2 linked regions of the Actinoplanes teichomyceticus ATCC 31121 genome follow. Each later gene encodes a partner of the first gene's protein in a complex. Links are inferred from orthologs where the notes say so. Each region holds a gene or a part of one and is shown in the gene's direction. Other genes may lie near its edges. The genes, in order: pcrA and uvrB.

Region 1 (10,094 bases):
TCCGCAAGCACCGCGGGATGTCCCGCGGCGACGCCAAGAAGCGCGCGATCGAGCTGCTGGACCAGGTCAAGATCCCGGGTGCCAGGACGCGGGTGAACGACTACCCGCACCAGTTCTCGGGTGGCATGCGGCAGCGCGTCATGATCGCCATGGCGCTGGCCCTCGACCCCGAGGTGCTGATCGCCGACGAGCCGACCACGGCGCTCGACGTCACCGTGCAGGCACAGATCATGGGCCTGCTCGCCGACCTGCAGCAGCAGCGCAACATGGGCCTCATCCTGATCACGCACGACATGGGCGTGGTCGCCGACGTGGCCGACCGGATCTCGGTGATGTACGCGGGCAAGGTCGTCGAGGAGGCGGGTGTCTACGACATCTACTCCCGGCCGGCCCACCCGTACACCAAGGCGCTGCTGGAGTCGATCCCGCGGCTCGACATGAAGGGCCAGCAGCTCAGCGTCATCCGGGGCCTGCCGCCGGCGCTGACCGACATCCCGCGTGGCTGCCCGTTCAACCCGCGGTGCGCGTACGCGCGGGACGCCTGCCGGCAGGACCCGCCGCCCCCGCCGTACGCGGTGGCCCCGCAGCGCACGGCTCGCTGCCACTTCTTCCGGGAGGTCATCGGTGAGTGACGTCGTCCTTGAGACCAAGGGTCTGGTCAAGCACTTCCCGATCACGCAGGGCATCCTCTTCAAGAGCAAGGTCGGCGCGGTCCGGGCGGTCGACGGGGTCGACCTGCAGCTGCGCCGGGGCGAGACCCTGGGCGTGGTCGGCGAGTCCGGCTGTGGCAAGTCCACCCTGGCCAAGCTGCTGGTGGGCCTGGAGAAGCCGACCGCCGGCTCGATCAATGTCCGGGGCGAGGACATGGTCAAGCTGCAGGGCGCCGCGCTGCGGCGGGCCCGCCGCAACATCCAGATGGTGCTGCAGGACCCGTACACGTCGCTGAACCCGCGAATGACGGTCGGCGACATCATCGGCGAGCCGTTCGAGATCCACCCCGAGGTGGTCCCGAGGGGTGGCCGGGAGCGCGCGGTGCAGGACCTGCTGGACACGGTCGGCCTCAACCCCGACCACATCAACCGGTACCCGCACCAGTTCTCCGGCGGTCAGCGCCAGCGCATCGGCATCGCCCGGGCGCTCGCGCTCAAGCCCGAGATCATCGTCTGCGACGAGCCGGTGTCGGCGCTCGACGTGTCCATCCAGGCCCAGGTGATCAACCTGCTGGAGCGCCTGCAGGACGAGTTCGGCCTGTCGTACATCTTCATCGCGCACGACCTGTCGGTGGTCCGGCACATCTCCGACCGGGTCGCCGTGATGTACCTCGGCAAGGTCATCGAGACCGGGCACGACCAGGCGATCTACGAGCAGCCGACGCATCCGTACACGCAGGCGCTGCTCTCCGCCGTGCCGGTCCCGGACCCGCGCCTGCGCGGCCACCGCGACCAGATCGTCCTGGAGGGCGACGTCCCGTCGCCGGCCAACCCGCCGTCGGGCTGCCGCTTCCGCACCCGGTGCTGGAAGGCTCAGGACGTCTGCGCCCAGCAGGAGCCGCTGCTGCAGATCCGGGAGCGGTCCCCGCACCCCAGCGCGTGCCACTTCGCCGAGGTCCGCGACGTGGTCCACGGGCGCTGACCTGCGGACGACGGTGCCCCGGGAGGTGACGACCCGGGGCACCGTCGTTGTTGCGGGCGGTCACCCGGTGGGCCGGGCCCCCGCCGGGGCGCCGATCACAGCGGGCCGCGGCCGGAGCGCAGCAGGAGCAGGGCGACCTGGGTGCCGTCGGGGCCGAGGGCGGCGCGGAAGCGGTCCACGATCTCCCGTTCGCGGGCCAGGACCAGACGGGTGCCGCCGGAGGCCATCCGGGTCTTGCCGACGGTCTGGGAGAGCCGGGAGCGCTCCAGCCAGAGGTCGATGATGGCCTGATCGATCTCGTCGATCCGTTCCCGCATCGCGCGGATCTCGTCGGCGGCCAGGGGCTTGCCGGCACCCGTGGACTCGTCCATCTGCGGGGCGGAACCGTTGGCGGACTGGTTGATCACGTCGGCGGTCATGCGTGCTCCTCGGGTGCTCATCGCCCCGGGCTTCCCACAGCCCGGGAAGCAAACAAGCCCCGGGCTGTGGGAAGCCCGGGGCTTGGAGTAGGTCTGTCGTTCAGCGGCGACCTACGGCTGCCGGACTTCCGGTGCCGTAGTAGAAAAATCGCGCCTGCTGGATCACGAGCCGAGTATGCCCCGCTCCCGGACCCGGCCGCAAGGAAACCGCCCGAACGATGGGACGCGAGTCGCGTCGTGTGCCCGGGCCCGGGCTCGCCGCGTGCCGGGACGGCTCGCCGGCGGCGCGGCGCGGCCGGAGCGGCCATCGTGACCTGCGCAGACACGGGCGACGGTGGAGAGCTGCGGTGGCCCGGCGCGACGCGCCGGGCCACCGGAGACGGTGCGTCGGTCAGGGGGTCGTGGTGATGCGGTCGGCCCGGCCCGGGGCGATGGTGCCGGTGCCGAGGTACGCGGTCAGGGCGTCGATGTCGAAGCCCGGGGCGGTGACCCGGCCGGTGCCCTTGGTCAGGGCGCTGAAGCCGTCGCCGCCGTTGGCCAGGAAGTCGTTGGTGGTGACCTGGTAGGTGGTGGCGGGGTCGATCGGGGTGCCGTTCAGCGCCAGGCCGCTGACCCGGGAACCGAGCGCGGCGGAGGCGCTCCAGGTGTAGCTGAGCCCGGCGGAGACCTGCAGGATCTTGGTGGTGGTCTGGCCGTTGTAGCCGGCGAACTGCTGCTCCAGCACCTCCTTGAGCTGCGCGCCGGTCAGCGTCTGGGTGACCACCAGGTTGTTGAACGGCTGCACGGTGAACGCTTCGCCGTAGGTGACCCGGCCGTAGGCCTCGCCGCCGGAGGACTGGTCGGCGTCCAGGTCGGCGCGGATGCCGCCCGGGTTCATCAGGGCGATCCGGGCGCCGGCGGCCGAGGTGTAGGCCAGCTGGGCGTCCGCGATCACGTCGCCGAGCGGGCTCTCACCGGCGGCGTTGGCGGTGCGCACGATGTCGCCGGAGATCGCGCCGACGACCCGGTTGGCGATCGGGGCGACCGCGGTGCGGTACTTGTCGGCGACCTTCTTGGCCGCGGCATCGACGGTGTCCGGGTTCTTCAGGTAGACGCCGGTGGCGTCCCTCTTCCAGCCGCCGTTGCCGTCCGGCACGCCGTTCTCCACGATCACGTTCTTCGCGGTGATCTCGGTGAACCGGCCGCTGCGCCGGTCCACCGACCAGTCGATGTCGGTGATCAGCTGGCCGTTGCTGCCGGCGCTGGTCACCACGGTGTCTCGCCCGGCCCGGTTGGGCAGCTTGCAGGAGTAGAAGCGGTGGGTGTGCCCGGACACGACCAGGCCGATCTCCGGGTTCAGCCCGGCCACGATCGGCACGACGGGCCCGGAGAAGCCGGCGCAGTCCGAGACGCCCGGCGTCGGGGTGGCGGCGGCCTGCGAGCCGCCCTCGTGCAGCAGCAGCACCTGGGCTTTGACCCCGACCAGCTTGAGGATGTTGCTCCACCGGTTCGCGGTCGCCACCTCGTCGGTGAAGTGCACGTTCTGGATGCCGGCCGGGTTGACGATGCCGGCCGTGCCCTCCAGGGTCGCGCCGATGAAACCGACCGGCACGCCGCCGACGTACCGGATCTCGACGGGCGGCAGGATCGGCCGCCCGGTCTTGTTGTCGATGGTGTTCGCGGCGAGGTAGCTGAACCGGGCCCCGCCGAAGCCGTCGCCGTCCTGGCAGCCGTCGACCGGGTGGCACCCGCCGCGCTGGATCCGGATCAGCTCGGCCACGCCCTCGTCGAACTCGTGGTTGCCCACTGAGCTGATCTGCAGGCCGACGGTGTTCATCAGCTCGATCGTCGGCTCGTCGTGGAACGCGGCGCTGACCAGCGGGGTGCCGCCGATCAGGTCGCCGGCGCCGACGGTCAGGGTGGTCCGGCCCTCCTGCTTCGCCTCGGCGCGCAGCTTGCGCAGGTACGTCGCCAGGTACTCCACCCCGCCGGCCGGGGTACTGGTGCCGCCCGCGTTGACCACCGCGCCGCTGCCGGTGGGCGGGTCGATCGCGCCGTGGAAGTCGTTGTAGCTGAGGAACTGGCCCTTGACCACGGCGGGCCCGCGGGCGCCGGCGTACTGGGCGGTCACCGGGGCGAACTCGGCGGGCGGCGCGGCGGCCACGGGCCCGGCGGCGGGCACGGCGGAGAGCGCGCCGGCGACCGCAAGCGCGACGGCCGGCACGGCGATGCGTCGCCGAAGCGGAGATGTCATGACGTTCGATCCCTCGATCGGGTTGGACGGTCGGGCAACTCGATCAGACTGGAGGATCGGCCGGGTCGGCGCCACCACTTCGAGGTGACAAGTCGATTGCTGATCGCCGATGCGGCGCCGCCCGCGGTGCGACGTCGTGTCGGAGGGTCGGCATACACTGGCTCCCGCGATGCGACCTTCCTTTGAATCCTCCGACGACGCCCTGTTCGCGCTGCCCACCGCGGCCCCGCCGGCCGCGGCGCCGGCCCCGCAGGTGCCCCGGCCGGCGCCGCACGCGGCTCGCCGGGCCGACCCCGGCGCACTGCTCGACGGGCTGAACGGGCCCCAGCGCGACGCGGTGACGCACGCCGGCTCGCCGCTGCTGATCGTGGCCGGCGCGGGCTCCGGCAAGACCCGGGTGCTGACCCACCGGATCGCCTACCTGCTGGCCGCGCGGGACGTGCACCCCGGCGAGATCATGGCGATCACGTTCACCAACAAGGCGGCCGGTGAGATGAAGGAGCGGGTGGCCCAGCTGGTCGGCCCGCGCGCCCGGTTGATGTGGGTCTCGACGTTCCACTCGGCCTGCGTCCGGATCCTGCGGGCCGAGCACGAGCACGCCGGGCTGAAGAGCACGTTCTCGATCTACGACGCGGACGACTCGCGCCGGCTGATGCAGATGGTCGCCCGCGAGCTCGATCTCGACCCGAAGCGGTACACCGCCCGTGGCCTGGCCGCCCAGGTGTCCAACCTGAAGAACGAGCTGGTCGACCCGGAGGAGTTCAAGGGCCGGGCGAACGGGCCGAACGAGCGGGCCGTCGCCGAGGCGTACGAGCTGTATCAGCGTCGTCTGCGGGAGGCGCACGCGCTGGACTTCGATGACATCATCATGGCCACGGTGCACCTGTTCCAGTCGCACCCGCTGGTCGCCCAGGCCTACCGGCGCCGCTTCCGGCACGTGCTGGTCGACGAGTACCAGGACACCAACCACGCGCAGTACACGCTGATCCGCGAGCTGGTCGGCCGCGACGACGAGGACCCGTCCGAGCTGTGCGTGGTCGGTGACGCGGACCAGTCGATCTACGCGTTCCGCGGCGCGACGATCCGCAACATCCTGGAGTTCGAGCGGGACTACCCGGACGCCCGGACGATCCTGCTGGAGCAGAACTACCGCTCCACCCAGACCATCCTCTCCGCGGCCAACGCGGTGATCGACCGGAACACCTCGCGCAAGCCCAAGCGCCTGTGGAGCGACCAGGGGACCGGCGAGCAGATCGTCGGGTACGTCGCCGACACCGAGCACGCCGAGGCGGACTGGGTGGCCCGGGAGATCGACCGGCTCTGCGACAACCACGGCGTGCGCCCCGGCGACGTGGCCGTCTTCTACCGCACCAACAACCAGTCCCGGGTGTTCGAGGAGGTGTTCATCCGGGTCGGCCTGCCGTACAAGGTGGTCGGCGGGGTGCGCTTCTACGAGCGCAAGGAGGTGCGCGACGCGCTGGCGTACCTGCGGGCGGTGGTGAACGAGGACGACACGGTCAGCGTCCGCCGGGTGCTCAACACCCCGAAACGGGGGATCGGCGACCGGGCCGAGGCCTGCGTCGAGGCGCTCGCCGGCCGGGACCGGATCTCGTTCGGCCAGGCGCTGCGGCACGCGCGGAACGCTCCGGGCATCTCCACCCGCGCGGCCAACAGCATCGCCGACTTCGTGCGGCTGCTCGACGACCTGCGCGAGATGGCGACGGTCGCCGCGCCGGAGGAGGTGCTGGAGGCGGTGCTGCAGCGCTCCGGCCTGCTCAGCGAGCTGGAGGAGAGCCTCGATCCGCAGGACCAGGGCCGGGTGGAGAACCTGCAGGAGCTGGTCAGCGTGGCCCGGGAGTACACCGAACGGGTGGAGTCGCAGGCCGCCGCGGCCGAGACCGCGGACCCGGAGGCGCCGGCGGCCACCCTGGCCGGGTTCCTGGAGCAGGTGGCGCTGGTCGCCGACGCCGACCAGATCCCCAGCGACGACCCGGAGCACCAGGGCGTGGTGACGCTGATGACCCTGCACACCGCGAAGGGCCTGGAGTTCCCCGTGGTGTTCCTGACCGGGCTGGAGGACGGCGTCTTCCCGCACATGCGGGCGCTCGGTGACAACACCGAGCTGGAGGAGGAGCGCCGCCTGGCGTACGTCGGGATCACCCGGGCCCGGCAGCGGCTCTACCTCTCCCGGGCGGTGACCCGCTCGGCGTGGGGCCAGCCGCAGTACAACCCGCCGTCCCGGTTCACCGACGAGCTGCCGTCCGAGCTGGTGCGCTGGGAGCGCACCGGCGGGTCGTACACGTCGTGGTCCGGCACCGGCGGCGGGGTGGGCGGCCGTGGTGGCGGTGACCGTCAGCGCGGCGGCGGCTTCGCCGGCGGCACGCCCAAGGCGCAACGCATCGCCGAGCGGCTCGGCATCGACGCCAGCCGGCTGGCCACCGCCAGCGAGCTCAAACAGGCCCCGAAGGTGGAGGTCGGCGACCGGGTCAACCACCAGAGGTACGGCCTGGGCCGGGTCGTCGCCGTCGAGGGGCACGGGCCCGGCGCCCGCGCCCAGATCGACTTCGGCGACCAGGTGATGTGGCTGATCCTGCGGCACGCCCCGATCGAGAAGCTCTAGGCGCCGTCCGGTACGGCGGCGCAGCCGGGGATGCCCACCCCGTGCCGCCGCAGCCACGCGGTCGGCTCCACCGGGTTCTTGTAGTGCCCCTGGTGCACCTCGAAATGCAGGTGTGGGCCGGTCGAGTGCCCGGTCGAGCCCTCGTCGCCGATGTGCTGCCCGGCGCGCACCACGTCGCCGGCGGCCACGGCGATCCGCGACAGGTGGCCGTAGTGGGTGAGCCAGCCGTTGCCGTGGTCGATCAGCACGGCGTTGCCGTACCCCTGCGCCGTGCCGGCCTGGACCACCGTCCCGGCGCCGGCCGCGACGATCGGGGCGCCGTCCGCGGCGGCCAGGTCGACGCCGGCGTGCAGCCGGCCCCAGCGCTGCCCGAAGCAGGAGGTGACCCGGCCCGCGGGCAGCGGGTCCACCCAGTCGGCCCCGCCCAGCGCGGTGGTGGTCACCGCGGTGGTGGTCACCGGAGCGGGCTTCGGCCGGCGTTGCACCGGGTCCGCCGGGATGCCGTGGTTCTCGGCAGAGGCCGGCCGCCGGGGATGCGTCTTGGCGGGCGCCCCGTCGCCGGCCGGCGGGACGATCGGCAGGGCGGCGGGGGCGTGCGCGGCGGTGTGTCCGTCGCTGGTCGGCTGACCGGCGGGTCCGGCCACGGCGGCGCCGCCGGCCACCCCGATCCCGGTGGCCAGGGTGGCGCTCAGGGCGGTGAGGGAGAGGGCGGAGCGGCGGCGGCTGGCGAACAGGGCCGGGAACGCGGGGGCGCGGTGCCGGTGGAGGCGCTCCTGACGGTGCCGCCCGCCGCCCGCCGTTGCCGAGATCTGCCCCACCCGAGACACCCCTCCCGATGACCGTGCCCAGTGCTGTCACGGTTCTGTCGGTGCGGGTGCGGGGGCGCTGAGACGGTGCGGACCGGTTCAACCGACCCGCAACCGGGGCGGTTGCGGGTCAGGAGGCGGCGGCCGCGGCCATGCCCGCGTAGACCGACTCCATCTGGAGCTTGATGTCGACCTGGTGCTCGCGCAGGAAGGTGATCGGGTCGGTCGGCTTGCCGTCCACGTGCACCTCCAGATGCAGGTGCGTGCCGTACGAGTACCCGCTGTTGCCCACCTCGCCGATCACCTGACCGGCCTTCACCACGTCGCCCTTGCTCACCAGCAGTCGCCGGGAGTGCGCGTAAATGATCTCGGTGCCGTCGTCCTGCCGGACGGTGATGGAGTAGCCGTACCCGCCGTTGTAGCCGGCCGCGGTGACCGTGCCGGCGTGCACCGCCTTGTACGGCGTGCCGTCCGGGGCGGCCAGGTCGATGCCGGCGTGCAGCTTGCCGAACCGCACGCCGAACGCCGAGGTGAACTCGTAGTCGTCGAGCGGCAGGAGGTAGACCTCGGAGGCGGCCACCGCTTCGTCGATCCGGGCGCCGGCCTTGGCGGCGGTGTCCCGGCTCTCGCTGCGCGACGCCCGGCCGGCGTCGTCCGAGCGGCTCTGCAGGGCGTCCGTGGCGACCTGGGAGGTCTTGTCCAGGCTCTGCAGGATGTCCGGGTTGACGGTCTTGGAGTCCGGGAGGTTCGACGCGGCGCCGAGGGCGACCACGCCGGCGCCGACGAAGGCGGAGGTGACGACTGCGGCGTAGCGGCTGCGCGGAGGGGTCGGTACGCGGCGTCGGCCGCGATAGCGATCGGGCTCAGACGACAAGCGCTGGCGCACGAAGGACCCTCCGTCGGTGGCATTGCGGCGGCAGGCGCGAGCTCCGCACAAAGCGGTTGACAGGTGCTGGCCGGGCGGTCGCTGGGGGGTGAACCTGTGCGACAGCCGTGGCCACGGTAACGAAACGGCAGCCGGGTCACAAGTCGCAGCGCCAATTCCGTGACAGTTCCGCGCCAGCATTGATCAGCTATTGTCCGAAATGGTGACGTTTCCAGGAAGGTGAGATATCAACGTTCTGTGATCGCTGATAAAGCGGAAAGTAATGTGACCGGCGCAACCATTCCGCGGCCGTGTCGCGGCGCGGGGACGCTACCCCGCGCCCGCCGCGGCGGGTTACCGTTCGTTCAGGTGGCCGGTCCGGAAGACCCGGGCCGGGCGCCCGGACACCGAGGTCCACAGCTCTAGAGGGGTCAGCATGCAAGCACGGATCAGGGTCGTCGTCGCGAAGCCCGGCCTGGACGGGCACGACCGAGGCGCCAAGGTGGTGGCCCGGGCGCTACGGGACGCCGGCATGGAGGTCATCTACACCGGACTGCACCAGACGCCCGAGCAGATCGTCGAGACGGCGATTCAGGAGGACGCCGACGCGGTCGGCCTCTCGGTTCTCTCCGGGGCGCACATGACGCTGTTCCGCCGGGTGCTGGAACTGCTCGCCGAGCGCGACGCGGCCGACATCGTGGTTTTCGGCGGCGGCATCATTCCGGAGGATGACATCGCGGAATTGGAATCACTCGGCGTAGCGAAGGTATTCACGCCGGGTGCGACCACCGCATCCATCATCGAATGGGTCCGCGCCAATGTAGCCACCCAGGTGGCCTGAGCATAGGGAAGGGCCGGACGCACCCCTCACACGTCCGGCCCTTCTATGCGCGATGCCCCGCCGCCACCCCTCGACCGACAGGGCATCGGCCGCTTCCTCGCCCGGCGCGCCCGGTAGCAGCGTGCCGACATCCCACTCAACGACGCCCTTCTCCGGCGGTTACGCGCGTCCGCGTGACTTTTTCGCCGGCGGTTGCGCGCGGCCCGCCCGGACATCGACGACCGGCGTCACCGGCGGTGCCGCCGGGCCCCGGCGGCCACCTGCGCCACACTCGTCCCGAGCGTCCCGGAGCTGCGTTTTCGTCCCTCTGGTGTGTGGTCTTGCACACCGTCTACCCGCGCGGGCGGGGATCCCGAATCGGTCGCTAGTCTGCGGGTGAGGGCCATTCGGCAGTTGCGGATGGCCGGACGATCCTCACGCTGGCGGCGCCACTGCGACGCGCCGCGCACACAACAGGTCGGGACGCAATGGTGCGGCTTGCCGGCGCTTGGCGTCGCGAGCGAAAGGAGACACGTGGACCTGTTCGAGTATCAGGGGCGCGACCTGTTCGAACGGCACGGGCTGCCCGTGCTGGGCGGCGGTGTCGCCGAGACCCCGCAGGAGGCCCGGGCGATCGCCGAGCGGCTGGGCGGCAAGGTTGTCGTCAAGGCGCAGGTCAAGGTCGGCGGCCGCGGCAAG
Region 2 (9,982 bases), 1.1 Mb from region 1 along the record:
ATGATCGACTGGCAATGATCTGACTGCTCCTGGGTTGGTCGTCTCGTTCGCTCGTGCCGCTTCCGGTGGCAGTTCCGTCGAGTGCGAGAGACACCACGAATCCATCCGTTCGGAGCAACTGTCCACATGACGAGCAGCATCGAGGCCACCTCGAGCGCCAACAAGGTCACCGTCGACGACCTCGGCTCTGAGGAAGCTTTCCTCGCAGCCATCGACGAGACCATCAAGTACTTCAACGACGGCGACATTGTCGAAGGCACCGTCGTCAAGGTCGATCGGGACGAGGTCCTGCTCGACATCGGCTACAAGACCGAGGGCGTCATCCCCTCGCGCGAGTTGTCGATCAAGCATGACGTGGACCCCGCGGAAGTGGTGTCGGTCGGTGACCACATCGAAGCCCTCGTCCTCACGAAGGAGGACAAGGAAGGCCGTCTGATCCTCTCGAAGAAGCGCGCTCAGTACGAGCGGGCCTGGGGCACCATCGAGAAGATCAAGGAGGACGACGGCGTCGTCCGCGGCTCGGTCATCGAGGTCGTCAAGGGTGGTCTCATCCTCGACATCGGCCTCCGTGGCTTCCTGCCGGCCTCCCTGGTCGAGATGCGTCGCGTCCGCGACCTGCAGCCGTACGTCGGCCGCGAGCTCGAGGCGAAGATCATCGAGCTGGACAAGAACCGCAACAACGTGGTCCTGTCCCGCCGCGCCTGGCTCGAGCAGACGCAGTCCGAGGTCCGCACCGAGTTCCTCAACAAGCTGCAGAAGGGCCAGGTCCGCAAGGGCGTCGTGTCCTCCATCGTCAACTTCGGCGCCTTCGTGGACCTGGGTGGCGTGGACGGCCTGGTGCACGTCTCCGAGCTGTCCTGGAAGCACATCGACCACCCGTCCGAGGTCGTCGAGGTCGGCCAGGAGGTCGAGGTCGAGGTCCTGGACGTCGACCTGGACCGCGAGCGCGTCTCGCTGTCGCTGAAGGCGACCCAGGAGGACCCGTGGCGGCAGTTCGCCCGGACCCACGCGATCAACCAGATCGTCCCGGGTAAGGTCACCAAGCTGGTTCCGTTCGGCGCCTTCGTCCGCGTGGACGACGGCATCGAGGGCCTGGTGCACATCTCCGAGCTGGCCGAGCGGCACGTCGAGCTGCCCGAGCAGGTCGTCCAGGTGGGCTCCGACGTCCTGGTCAAGGTCATCGACATCGACCTGGAGCGTCGCCGGATCTCGCTGTCGCTCAAGCAGGCCAACGAGGGCTTCGTCGAGGGCGAGGAGCACTTCGACCCGACCCTCTACGGCATGGCCGCGACCTACGACGCCGAGGGCAACTACATCTACCCGGAGGGCTTCGACCCGGAGACCGGCGAGTGGATGGAAGGCTTCGAGAAGCAGCGCGAGGCCTGGGAGAAGCAGTACGCCGAGGCGCGCGAGCGCTGGGAGGCCCACACCAAGCAGGTCCAGGCGAGCCGCGAGGCCGACGCCGACGCCGCGCTCAACCCGGCTCCGGCCGGCGGCGTGACCTCCTCCTCGTCGAGCTCGCCGGCCCCGGCGCGCGCCGCCGAGGAGCCCGCGGGCACCCTGGCCACCGACGAGGCCCTCGCCGCCCTGCGCGAGAAGCTGGCCGGCGGCAAGAGCTGAGTCACCCGGTTGCTCCGGTGATTCTGTTCCGGTAACAGCGTGAAAGGCCGTCCCGACCTCAGGTCGGGGCGGCCTTTTCGCTTCCCTGCCCGGGACCGCTCCGAGGCGGACGCGCGCCGGTCTCCCGGCCGTGGGCCCCGGATGCGCGGCGGTCGCCCCGGCCGGCTCCCCTCCTGGTCGGCTCCCCTCCTGGTCGGCTTCTCGCCTGGTCGGCTCCCCGCGTGGTCGGCTTCTCGTCCGGTCGGCTCCTCGTCCGGTCGGCTCCTCGTCCGGTCGGCTTCTCGCCCCCGGGGGGCGATCCGTCCCCGCGGTCGCGTGCCCGCCCCGGCCGGGCGAATTCGGGGTGACTGTCGTCCTTGCGCCTTTCGCCAAGTCGTGACCGGCGGCCGCGAGGCGCGCGGCGTCCTGTGCCGGGATACTGAGTCCATGCTGATGGTCGGTCTCACGGGTGGCATCGGCGCCGGCAAGAGTGCCGTCGCCACACGACTGGCGGAGCGCGGTGCGGTGATCATCGACGCCGACCGGCTCGCCCGCGAGGTGGTCGAGCCGGGCACCGACGGGCTCGCCGAGATCGTCGCGGCGTTCGGCGCGGGCGTGCTGACCCCCGAGGGTGAGCTGGACCGCCCGGCCCTGGGCGCGAAGGTCTTCGGTGACGACGAGGCGCGCCGTCGCCTGGAGCGGATCATCCACCCACGCGTCCGGGCGCGCACCGCCGAGATGGTCCGGGCCGCGCCGCCCGACGCGATCGTGGTCAACGACGTACCGCTGCTGGTGGAGACGGGGCTGGCTCCGACGTACCACCTGGTGATCGTGGTCACCGCGGACCGGGAGATGCGGATCCGGCGGTTGATGCGCGACCGTGGCATGTCGGCGGCCGAGGCCGCCGCCCGGATCGGCGCGCAGGCCGACGACGCCACCCGGCGGGCCGCGGCGGACGTGCTCCTGCCCAACGAGGACGACCTCGCTACCCTGCACGCCCGGGTCGACGAGCTGTGGCGCGACCGGCTGGTCGAGTTCGAGCACAACGTCCGGCTGCGCCGGCCCGCCCGCAAATCGCCCGAGCTCAGCATCGTGCCGCCCGAGCCGGACTGGCCGCAGGCGGCCGCCCGGCTGATCGCGCGGATCCGGCAGCACCTCGGCGGCGCCATCGGCTCCGCCGAGGTCCACCACATCGGATCCACCGCGGTGCCGGGTCTGCCGGCGAAGAACATCATCGATCTGATGCTTTCCGTACGCACCCTGGCCGAAGCCGACGCGCTCGCCGACCGGCTGGCCGCGGCCGGGTTCCCGCGCCGGTCGGGGGAGTGGGCGGACAATGCGCGCCGGCTGCCGGGGGAGACCTGGCCGAAGCGGATGCACGGCTCGGCCGACCCGGGCCGGCCGGTGATCCTGCACGTGCGGGTGGCCGGGTCACCGGGCTGGCGGTTCGCGCTGCTGATGCGTGACCACCTGCGGGCGGTCCCGGCGGCGCGGGACGCCTACGCGGCGGCCAAGGCGGAGCTGGCGCTGCGGTTCGCGGACCGGACCGGCTACGCGGCGGCGAAGGAGCCGTGGTTCGACGAGGAGGCGCGGGCGGCCGACGACTGGGCGGAGGCCACCGGCTGGCAGCCGCCGATCTCCTGAGCCGGCCCGTCGTCGGCTGGGCGTGCCGGTGCCTCCGCCCCGCCGGGGGCTTCTGTCGGATTGTCGTCTCCACCGGGCGTTCGCTCGGCGTGGACCGGTGTCCCGGCCGGGCCGCGACGCACGTCCGGCGCTCGATGGCGCGGTGGGCGTTCGGTGGCGGGGAGCGGTGCTCGATGGCTCGATGGCGCGGTGGGCGTCCGGTGGCGGGGAGCGGTGCTCGATGGCGCGGTGGGCGATCGGCGGTGTGGAGCGGTGCTCGATGGCTCGATGGCGCGGTGGGCGTTCGGTGGCGGGGAGCGGCGCTCGATGGCGCGGTGGGTGTTCGGTGGCGGGGAGCGGCGCTCGCGGCGGCCGGCCGGCTCGGGAGCGCGACCCCCGCAGGTGCGCTCGCCGGATGTCGGGGCGCATCGACCGCGGTGCGGCACGGCTGGATCGTTGGGTGACCCCGACCGTGCTCGTCGGCCGCCGCGAGCGGCCTACCCCGCCAGGGTAGGGGGCGCGGTAAAGACCAGACAATGCCGCACGGTGCGGTCGAATGTGCACCATCGGCACGGCGCGGGCCGCACCGGATCCCACCGGTGGCGGGCGAAAGTTGTCGTACCCCCGACGTACGGTGGTGTGCATGGCGCTCGACATTCCACGACTCGACGGCCGGTTCGAGGTAGTCAGCGACTACCAGCCGGCCGGTGACCAGCCCGCGGCGATCGACGAGCTGGAGCGGCGGGTGCGCCGCGGCGACCGGCACACCGTGCTGCTCGGCGCCACCGGCACCGGCAAGAGCGCGACCACCGCGTGGCTGATCGAGCGGCTGCAACGGCCGGCGCTGGTGCTCGCGCCCAACAAGACGCTCTGCGCGCAGCTCGCCAAGGAGTTCCGCGAGCTGCTGCCGAACAACGCGGTGGAGTATTTCGTCAGCTACTACGACTACTACCAGCCCGAGGCGTACATCGCCCAGACCGACACCTACATCGAGAAGGACTCGTCGGTCAACGAGGAGGTGGAGCGGCTGCGCCACTCGGCCACCATGTCGCTGCTCACCCGGCGCGACACGATCGTGGTGGCCACGGTCAGCGCCATCTACGGCCTGGGCACCCCACAGGAGTACATCGAGCGCGCCGTCCAGGTGAAGGTCGGCGGCGAGATCGACCGGGACAAGCTGCTGCGCCGGCTGGTCGACATCCAGTACACGCGCAACGACATGGCCTTCCAGCGCGGCACGTTCCGGGTCCGGGGCGACACACTGGAGATCATCCCGGCCTACGAGGAGCTCGCGGTCCGCGTGGAGCTGTTCGGCGACGAGGTGGAGAAGCTCTACTACCTGCACCCGCTCACCGGCGAGGTGGTCCGCGAGGTGGACGAGCTGATCATCTTCCCGGCCACGCACTACGTCGCCGGTCCGGAGCGCATGGAGCGCGCGATCCGTGACATCGAGGCCGAGCTGGCCGAGCGGCTGGCCGAGCTGGAGCGCCAGGGCAAGCTGTTGGAGGCGCAGCGGCTGCGGATGCGGACCACGTACGACATCGAGATGATGCGTCAGGTCGGCTTCTGCAACGGCATCGAGAATTACTCGATGCACATGGACGGCCGCCGTCCCGGTGAGCCGGCCTACACGTTGCTGGACTACTTCCCGGACGACTTCGTCACCGTCATCGACGAGTCGCACCAGACGATCCCGCAGATCGGCGGGATGTACGAGGGCGACGCCTCCCGGAAACGTATCCTGATCGAGCACGGTTTCCGGCTGCCCAGCGCGGCCGACAACCGTCCGTTGCGGTTCGACGAGTTCCTCGACCGGGTCGGCCAGATGGTCTTCCTCTCCGCGACCCCGGGCACCTGGGAGATGGATCAGGCGCAGGGCGAGTTCGTCGAGCAGGTGATCCGGCCGACCGGGCTGGTCGACCCGCAGGTCGTGGTGAAACCGACCAAGGGCCAGATCGACGACCTGATGCACGAGATTCAGCTGCGCACCGAGCGGGACGAACGTGTCCTGGTCACCACGCTCACCAAGAAGATGGCCGAGGACCTCACCGACTACCTCCTGGAGAACGGCATCCGGGTGCGCTACCTGCACTCCGAGGTGGACACGCTGCGGCGGGTCGAGCTGCTCAAGGAGCTGCGCAAGGGCGACTACGACGTCCTCGTCGGCATCAACCTGCTGCGCGAGGGTCTCGACCTGCCCGAGGTGTCGCTGGTGGCGATTCTCGACGCGGACAAGGAGGGCTTCCTGCGCAGCGGCCGGTCGCTGATCCAGACCATCGGGCGTGCCGCACGTAACGTCTCCGGCGAAGTGCATATGTACGCTGACAAGATCACCCCGTCGATGCGGGACGCGATCGACGAGACGGACCGGCGCCGCGCCAAGCAGATCGCCCACAACGAGGCGAACGGGATCAAGCCGCAGGCGCTACGCAAGAAGATCCACGACATCCTCGACGACATCTACCGCGAGGCGGAGGACACCGACTCGGCGGTGGCCGGGCCGATGGTCGGTGGCGGAGGCCGCCAGATGTCGCGGGGCAAGGCGCCGGTGCCGGAGACGCGTTCCAAGGGCCGCGGGTCGGCAGGCCCGGCCCGCGAGGGCATGGCCCGGGCGGAGCTCGCGCAGCTCATCCAGGATCTCAACGACCAGATGCTGGGGGCGGCGCGCGAGCTGCAGTTCGAGCTGGCGGCGCGGATCCGGGACGAGATCGGCGAACTGAAGAAGGAGCTCCGGGGGATGGACATGGCCGGGGTGAAGTAGCCCGCTGCCGTGGTTTGGCCTGGTGTTTCCGGGCTGCGCGCGAGGTGGGGCCGTTGTGGGCGGGGAGTGCCTTTCGGAGCCCGTCAGGCTTTTGATGTCTCCGAAAGGCACTCCCCGCCCACAATCTTGCGTGGCTGGGGTGGCTGCCGCGCGTGTCGGAGGCGGGGGTGCCATCGGTTCTGGCCGCGTGCTCACCTGCGGATTCGTTCGAGCTGAGTCTTGACTGTCTTGCGGCTCGGATGCGTTCGCGGCCCGGGTTGGGCTGGTCCATGGCGGTTCTCGGCTTTGGACGCCGCGCGGCCCGGGTTGGGCTGGTCCATGGCGGTCTTCGGCCTTGGATGCCGTGCGGCCCAGGGCGGGCTGCTCCAAGGCGGTCTTCGGTTTTGGCCGCTTCGCGGCCCAGGTTGGGCTTCCGGGTGCCTTCGGCCTTCGGCGCTTCGCGGGCAGGTCTGTTCGGCCGGGCCGGGTGGGTTCGGGCTTGGCTCGGTCGGGTTTGTGGTCTGTGGCTTGCGGATCGAGCCTGGGGTGGGGGTCCGACGGATCCGCGACCCGGAGGACCGGTCCGGTGTGGTGGGCGGATTCCCGGCCTCGGACAGTTCCGGTGAGGCGGACGGCGCGCTGGTCGTGAACCGCCTTGGGCCGTGGTCGTGCCTGGTCCCGCCTCCGATCTCGGAAAGTCCTCGGTTGCCGGCGCGGTGGTCTCTGCGGAGGTGGATCCGGCCGCCGGTCGTGAACGCCTCTCGGCGATCGGGATCCGGCGGCCCTCGGCGTCAGGCTGCTCGTGCCGGCGAGCGCCGCTCCGAGTCGGGACTGTTCGTTGCGCCGGCTCGGAGGGGTGCGCCGGCACGAGCAGGCTGACGAGTCGGGACTGTTCGTTGCGCCGGCTCGGAGGGCCTCCGGCGGGGGCGTGTGCCGTTTTCGATTGATGTTCGCTCGGAGCGACCCGGCGAGTCGAGCCGTGTGCCGCCCTCGGCCGGGTGCTGGTGACGCCGGGGCCGTCCGGTCAGGCGGCGAAGAAGTCGTGATCCGGGTCGGGGCGGCCGGCCGGGGTGGCGATCTCGGTGAAGTATTCGGACAGCGGGGGCTGGGCCAGGGTGGCGGAGATCGAGGCACGCCACTGGGCGAAGCGGTCGGTACGGCGGAAGTTGTGCTCGTTGGCTTCCATGGAGTCCCATTCGACCAGGAGCACGAAGCGGTTGGATGACTCGGCGCCACGCTTGAGCCGGAGCCCCCGGCAGCCCTCGGCGCCCGCGATCTGGGGGCGGGCGAGCTGGTAGGCGGCGATGAAATCGTCCTCCCGGCCCGGGAGGATGTCGATAAGCGTGACTTCGAGGATCATGCCCGCAAGCGTCCCATACGCACCAGATGGCTAGCTTACTAGGATGCCTTAGACCGAGTTTTGCCTGGCACAGGTGTGTGCAGCCACTCGAATCCGGACCACGCCACTCGGATCCGGGCCACGCCACTCGGATCCGGGCCACGCCGCTTGAACGAAGACAGCGCTGCTCGAACCAAGACAACGCTGCTCGCAGCAAACAGTGCCGCGCCAGTTAAGAGAAGCCTGCTCGCAACGGGGCCGGCGATGTGCCGGAGCGGCGGGCGCCGACCGATCCGGGCCGACGGGACGGAGGGCCGCGGCGCCCGACCGGCATGATGGTGGGCTGCACGGTGGTGGCCCGGCGGGGTGCGGGCTGCACGGTGGTGGCCCGGGCAGGCTGCACGGTGGTGGCCCGGCGCGGGGTGCGGCGTGCACGATGGGTGGTGGCCCGGGGCAGGGTGCACGGTGGTGGCCCGGCGCGAGTGGCGGAGCGTCGCTTCTGCGGCGTGACCGCCCGCTCGGGGCCTCCGGCGGCATCGGCGGCGCGGGGAACGGTTGCACCCGCGACGGTGTGGTGACCGGCTACCCGGGTCCAGGACGGTGACCGCGATGCATGAGTGAAACGGGTGGTCAGCGCGGCGGGTCGTTGCGCCAGCCGGGGGACCGGGGCTGCGGGGGACGCCGGGTCAACGGCGGCCGGCGGTCCCTTCGCGGGCGGGAAGTGGCTGGTGAAGGCGCTGATGTACGACCTCGGCCAGCTGCCGGGTGGGTGGCGCCGGGGTGACCGCGGAGTTACGTGGCAGTAGTCGCCCCGGTGAGGGGTTTCGGAAGCGAGCCCTGCCACTGTTGGGCTCCCGGTGTGTCGATCGAGCCCCGGATGCGCAACAATGGGCAACGTGGGAGGGGAGTATTCCCCCGCTCCGGTCTCGTCAACACGGCATGCCCGGCTGGGTCACCAGCAGGGTTGACCCGGGGCCGGGGGTCGCGGGTGTCCGCGGCGGAAGAGACCTCCGACAGTCGCACGTCGCTGCTTCGTCTCGAAATCTCGAGTCGGCGCAGCGACGACACGTGTCTGCCGGAGGGTCGCATTGAACGTTTCAACATGGGTCTGGCTCGCCACCTTGGTGGCGCTGGTGGCGGTGCTCGCCGTCGATCTTCTGATCATCGGGCGTCGGCCGCACGAGCCGACGATGAAAGAGGCCGGCGGCTGGGTCGCGTTCTACGTGGCGCTGGCGCTGCTCTTCGGAGCGGGGGTCTGGGCCGTCGCCGGTGGCCGCTATGCCGGGGAGTTCTACACCGGCTGGCTCACCGAGTACTCGTTGAGTGTCGACAACCTGTTCGTCTTCGTCATCATCATGGGCCGGTTCGCGGTGCCGCGCCGATTCCAGCAGAAGGTGTTGCTGATCGGCATCGTGCTCGCGCTGGTCATGCGAGGCGCGTTCATCGCTGCCGGCGCGGCGCTCATCGCGCAGTTCTCCTGGGTGTTCTACATCTTCGGCGCGTTCCTGGTGTACACCGCCGTGACCCTGGTCAAGGGCGGCGAGAACGACGAGGACGAATTCAAGGAGAACGTGCTGATCCGCTGGGCGAAGCGGGCGCTGCCGATCTCCTCGTCGTTCGCCGACGGGCAGTTCCGGGTGGTCACCGCGGCCGGCAAGCGCCTCTTCACGCCGATGCTGATCGTGATGATCGCGATCGGCACGACCGACCTGATCTTCGCGCTCGACTCGATTCCGGCGATCTTCGGGATCACCAAGGAGCCGTACCTGGTCTTCACCGCGAACGTCTTCGCGCTGATGGGCCTGCGCCAGCTCTTCTTCCTGCTCGGCGGCCTGCTGGAGCGTCTGGTCTACCTCAACGTCGGGCTCGCCGCGGTTCTCGCCTTCATCGGCGTGAAGCTCTTCCTCGAAGCGCTGCACACCAACAGCCTGCCGTTCATCAACGACGGCCACGGGCTGCACTGGGCGCCGGAGATCCCGATCTGGCTGTCGCTGCTGGTCATCCTCGGCACGCTCGGCGTCGCCACGGTCGCCAGCCTGGCCAAATCGGCCCGCGACCGCAAGAAGGATCTGGTCAGCGCAGACCGCTGACCCAGAACCCGATTTCCAGTACGCCGTGAGCACCGCTCCCGCACACCCGTGAGCACCGGGCCCGGGCGACCGATGTCGCCCGGGCCCACGCGTAGCTACGTCCCGGGGAGGGGCGGGAGCGGCCTGGCGTCCCGGGGAGGGGCGAGAGCAATCCGGCGGCCCCCGGAAGGGGCGAGAGCAATCCGGCGGCCCCCGGAAGGGCGGGAGCAGTCCGGCGGCCCGGGAGGGGCGGGAGCAGTCCGGCGGCCCCGGAAGGGCGGGCACAGCCTGGCGGCCCCGGAAGGGCGGGCACAGCCTGGCGGCCCCGGGAGGGGCGGGAGCGGCTCGTGCCGCCCAGCGCTCCGCAGCGGGCGGCCGCAGGCGCGCGGGTGGGTGCCGTCCCGGCGGAGTGGGGTCGTACCGGAAGGGACGGTTCGTGGGGAACCCGCGGCCCGGCGCGGAAACGGCGACGCCCCCGCCGTCGGGCGGGGGCGTCGGCGCGGTGTGGAGCGTTACTGCTGGTGCTTGCGGCGGGCGGCGGCGCGGCCCCGCGCGGTCTGGTCGAGGACGACCTTGCGGATGCGGACGGCGGCCGGGGTGACCTCGACGCAC

Evidence for each region.
Region 2: the proteins of pcrA (region 1) and uvrB are in contact, whole or in part, in a crystal structure (PDB 7EGT), measured with the Thermus thermophilus proteins. The link is inferred for Actinoplanes teichomyceticus ATCC 31121 from one-to-one orthologs. Residues at the interface, in WP_096412145.1 of Thermus thermophilus: His654, Arg656, Phe657, Gln666, Asp668, Glu669, Lys680, Arg681, Leu682, Ser683, Lys685, Tyr686, Ala687; in WP_096411307.1 of Thermus thermophilus: Glu23, Leu25, Arg26, Asp27, Gly28, Glu29, Arg30, Phe31, Arg55, Glu326, Asp327, Phe328, Glu379, Ser382, Gln383, His398, Gly400, Arg401.

What each region holds. Positions count from the first base shown.
Region 1 is NZ_CP023865.1:744,127-754,220, forward strand. Bases 4,085-7,178 are described here. They hold pcrA (DNA helicase PcrA), read left to right. Parts: upstream 4,085-4,453; coding sequence 4,454-6,904; downstream 6,905-7,178. Other genes in these bases: ACTEI_RS03495 (bifunctional metallophosphatase/5'-nucleotidase), read right to left, coding at 4,085-4,284; ACTEI_RS03505 (M23 family metallopeptidase), read right to left, coding at 6,901-7,178. Outside these bases: ACTEI_RS03480 (ABC transporter ATP-binding protein), read left to right, coding at 1-632; ACTEI_RS03485 (ABC transporter ATP-binding protein), read left to right, coding at 625-1,632; ACTEI_RS03490 (chorismate mutase), read right to left, coding at 1,728-2,003; more of ACTEI_RS03495, read right to left, coding at 2,443-4,084; more of ACTEI_RS03505, read right to left, coding at 7,179-7,722; ACTEI_RS03510 (M23 family metallopeptidase), read right to left, coding at 7,841-8,596; icmB (coenzyme B12-dependent isobutyryl CoA mutase small subunit), read left to right, coding at 9,012-9,416; sucC (ADP-forming succinate--CoA ligase subunit beta), read left to right, coding at 9,930-10,094. UniProt on the Escherichia coli protein: A helicase with DNA-dependent ATPase activity. Unwinds DNA duplexes with 3'-5' polarity. Translocates on single-stranded DNA with 3'-5' polarity. Initiates unwinding more efficiently from a nicked substrate than double-stranded DNA.
Region 2 is NZ_CP023865.1:1,864,463-1,874,444, forward strand. What follows is about bases 3,443-6,424. They hold uvrB (excinuclease ABC subunit UvrB), read left to right. Parts: upstream 3,443-3,865; coding sequence 3,866-5,983; downstream 5,984-6,424. Outside these bases: rpsA (30S ribosomal protein S1), read left to right, coding at 127-1,620; coaE (dephospho-CoA kinase), read left to right, coding at 2,047-3,243; ACTEI_RS08535 (antibiotic biosynthesis monooxygenase family protein), read right to left, coding at 6,987-7,322; ACTEI_RS08545 (TerC family protein), read left to right, coding at 8,390-9,391; translational GTPase TypA, read right to left, coding at 9,883-9,982. UniProt on the Escherichia coli protein: The UvrABC repair system catalyzes the recognition and processing of DNA lesions. A damage recognition complex composed of 2 UvrA and 2 UvrB subunits scans DNA for abnormalities.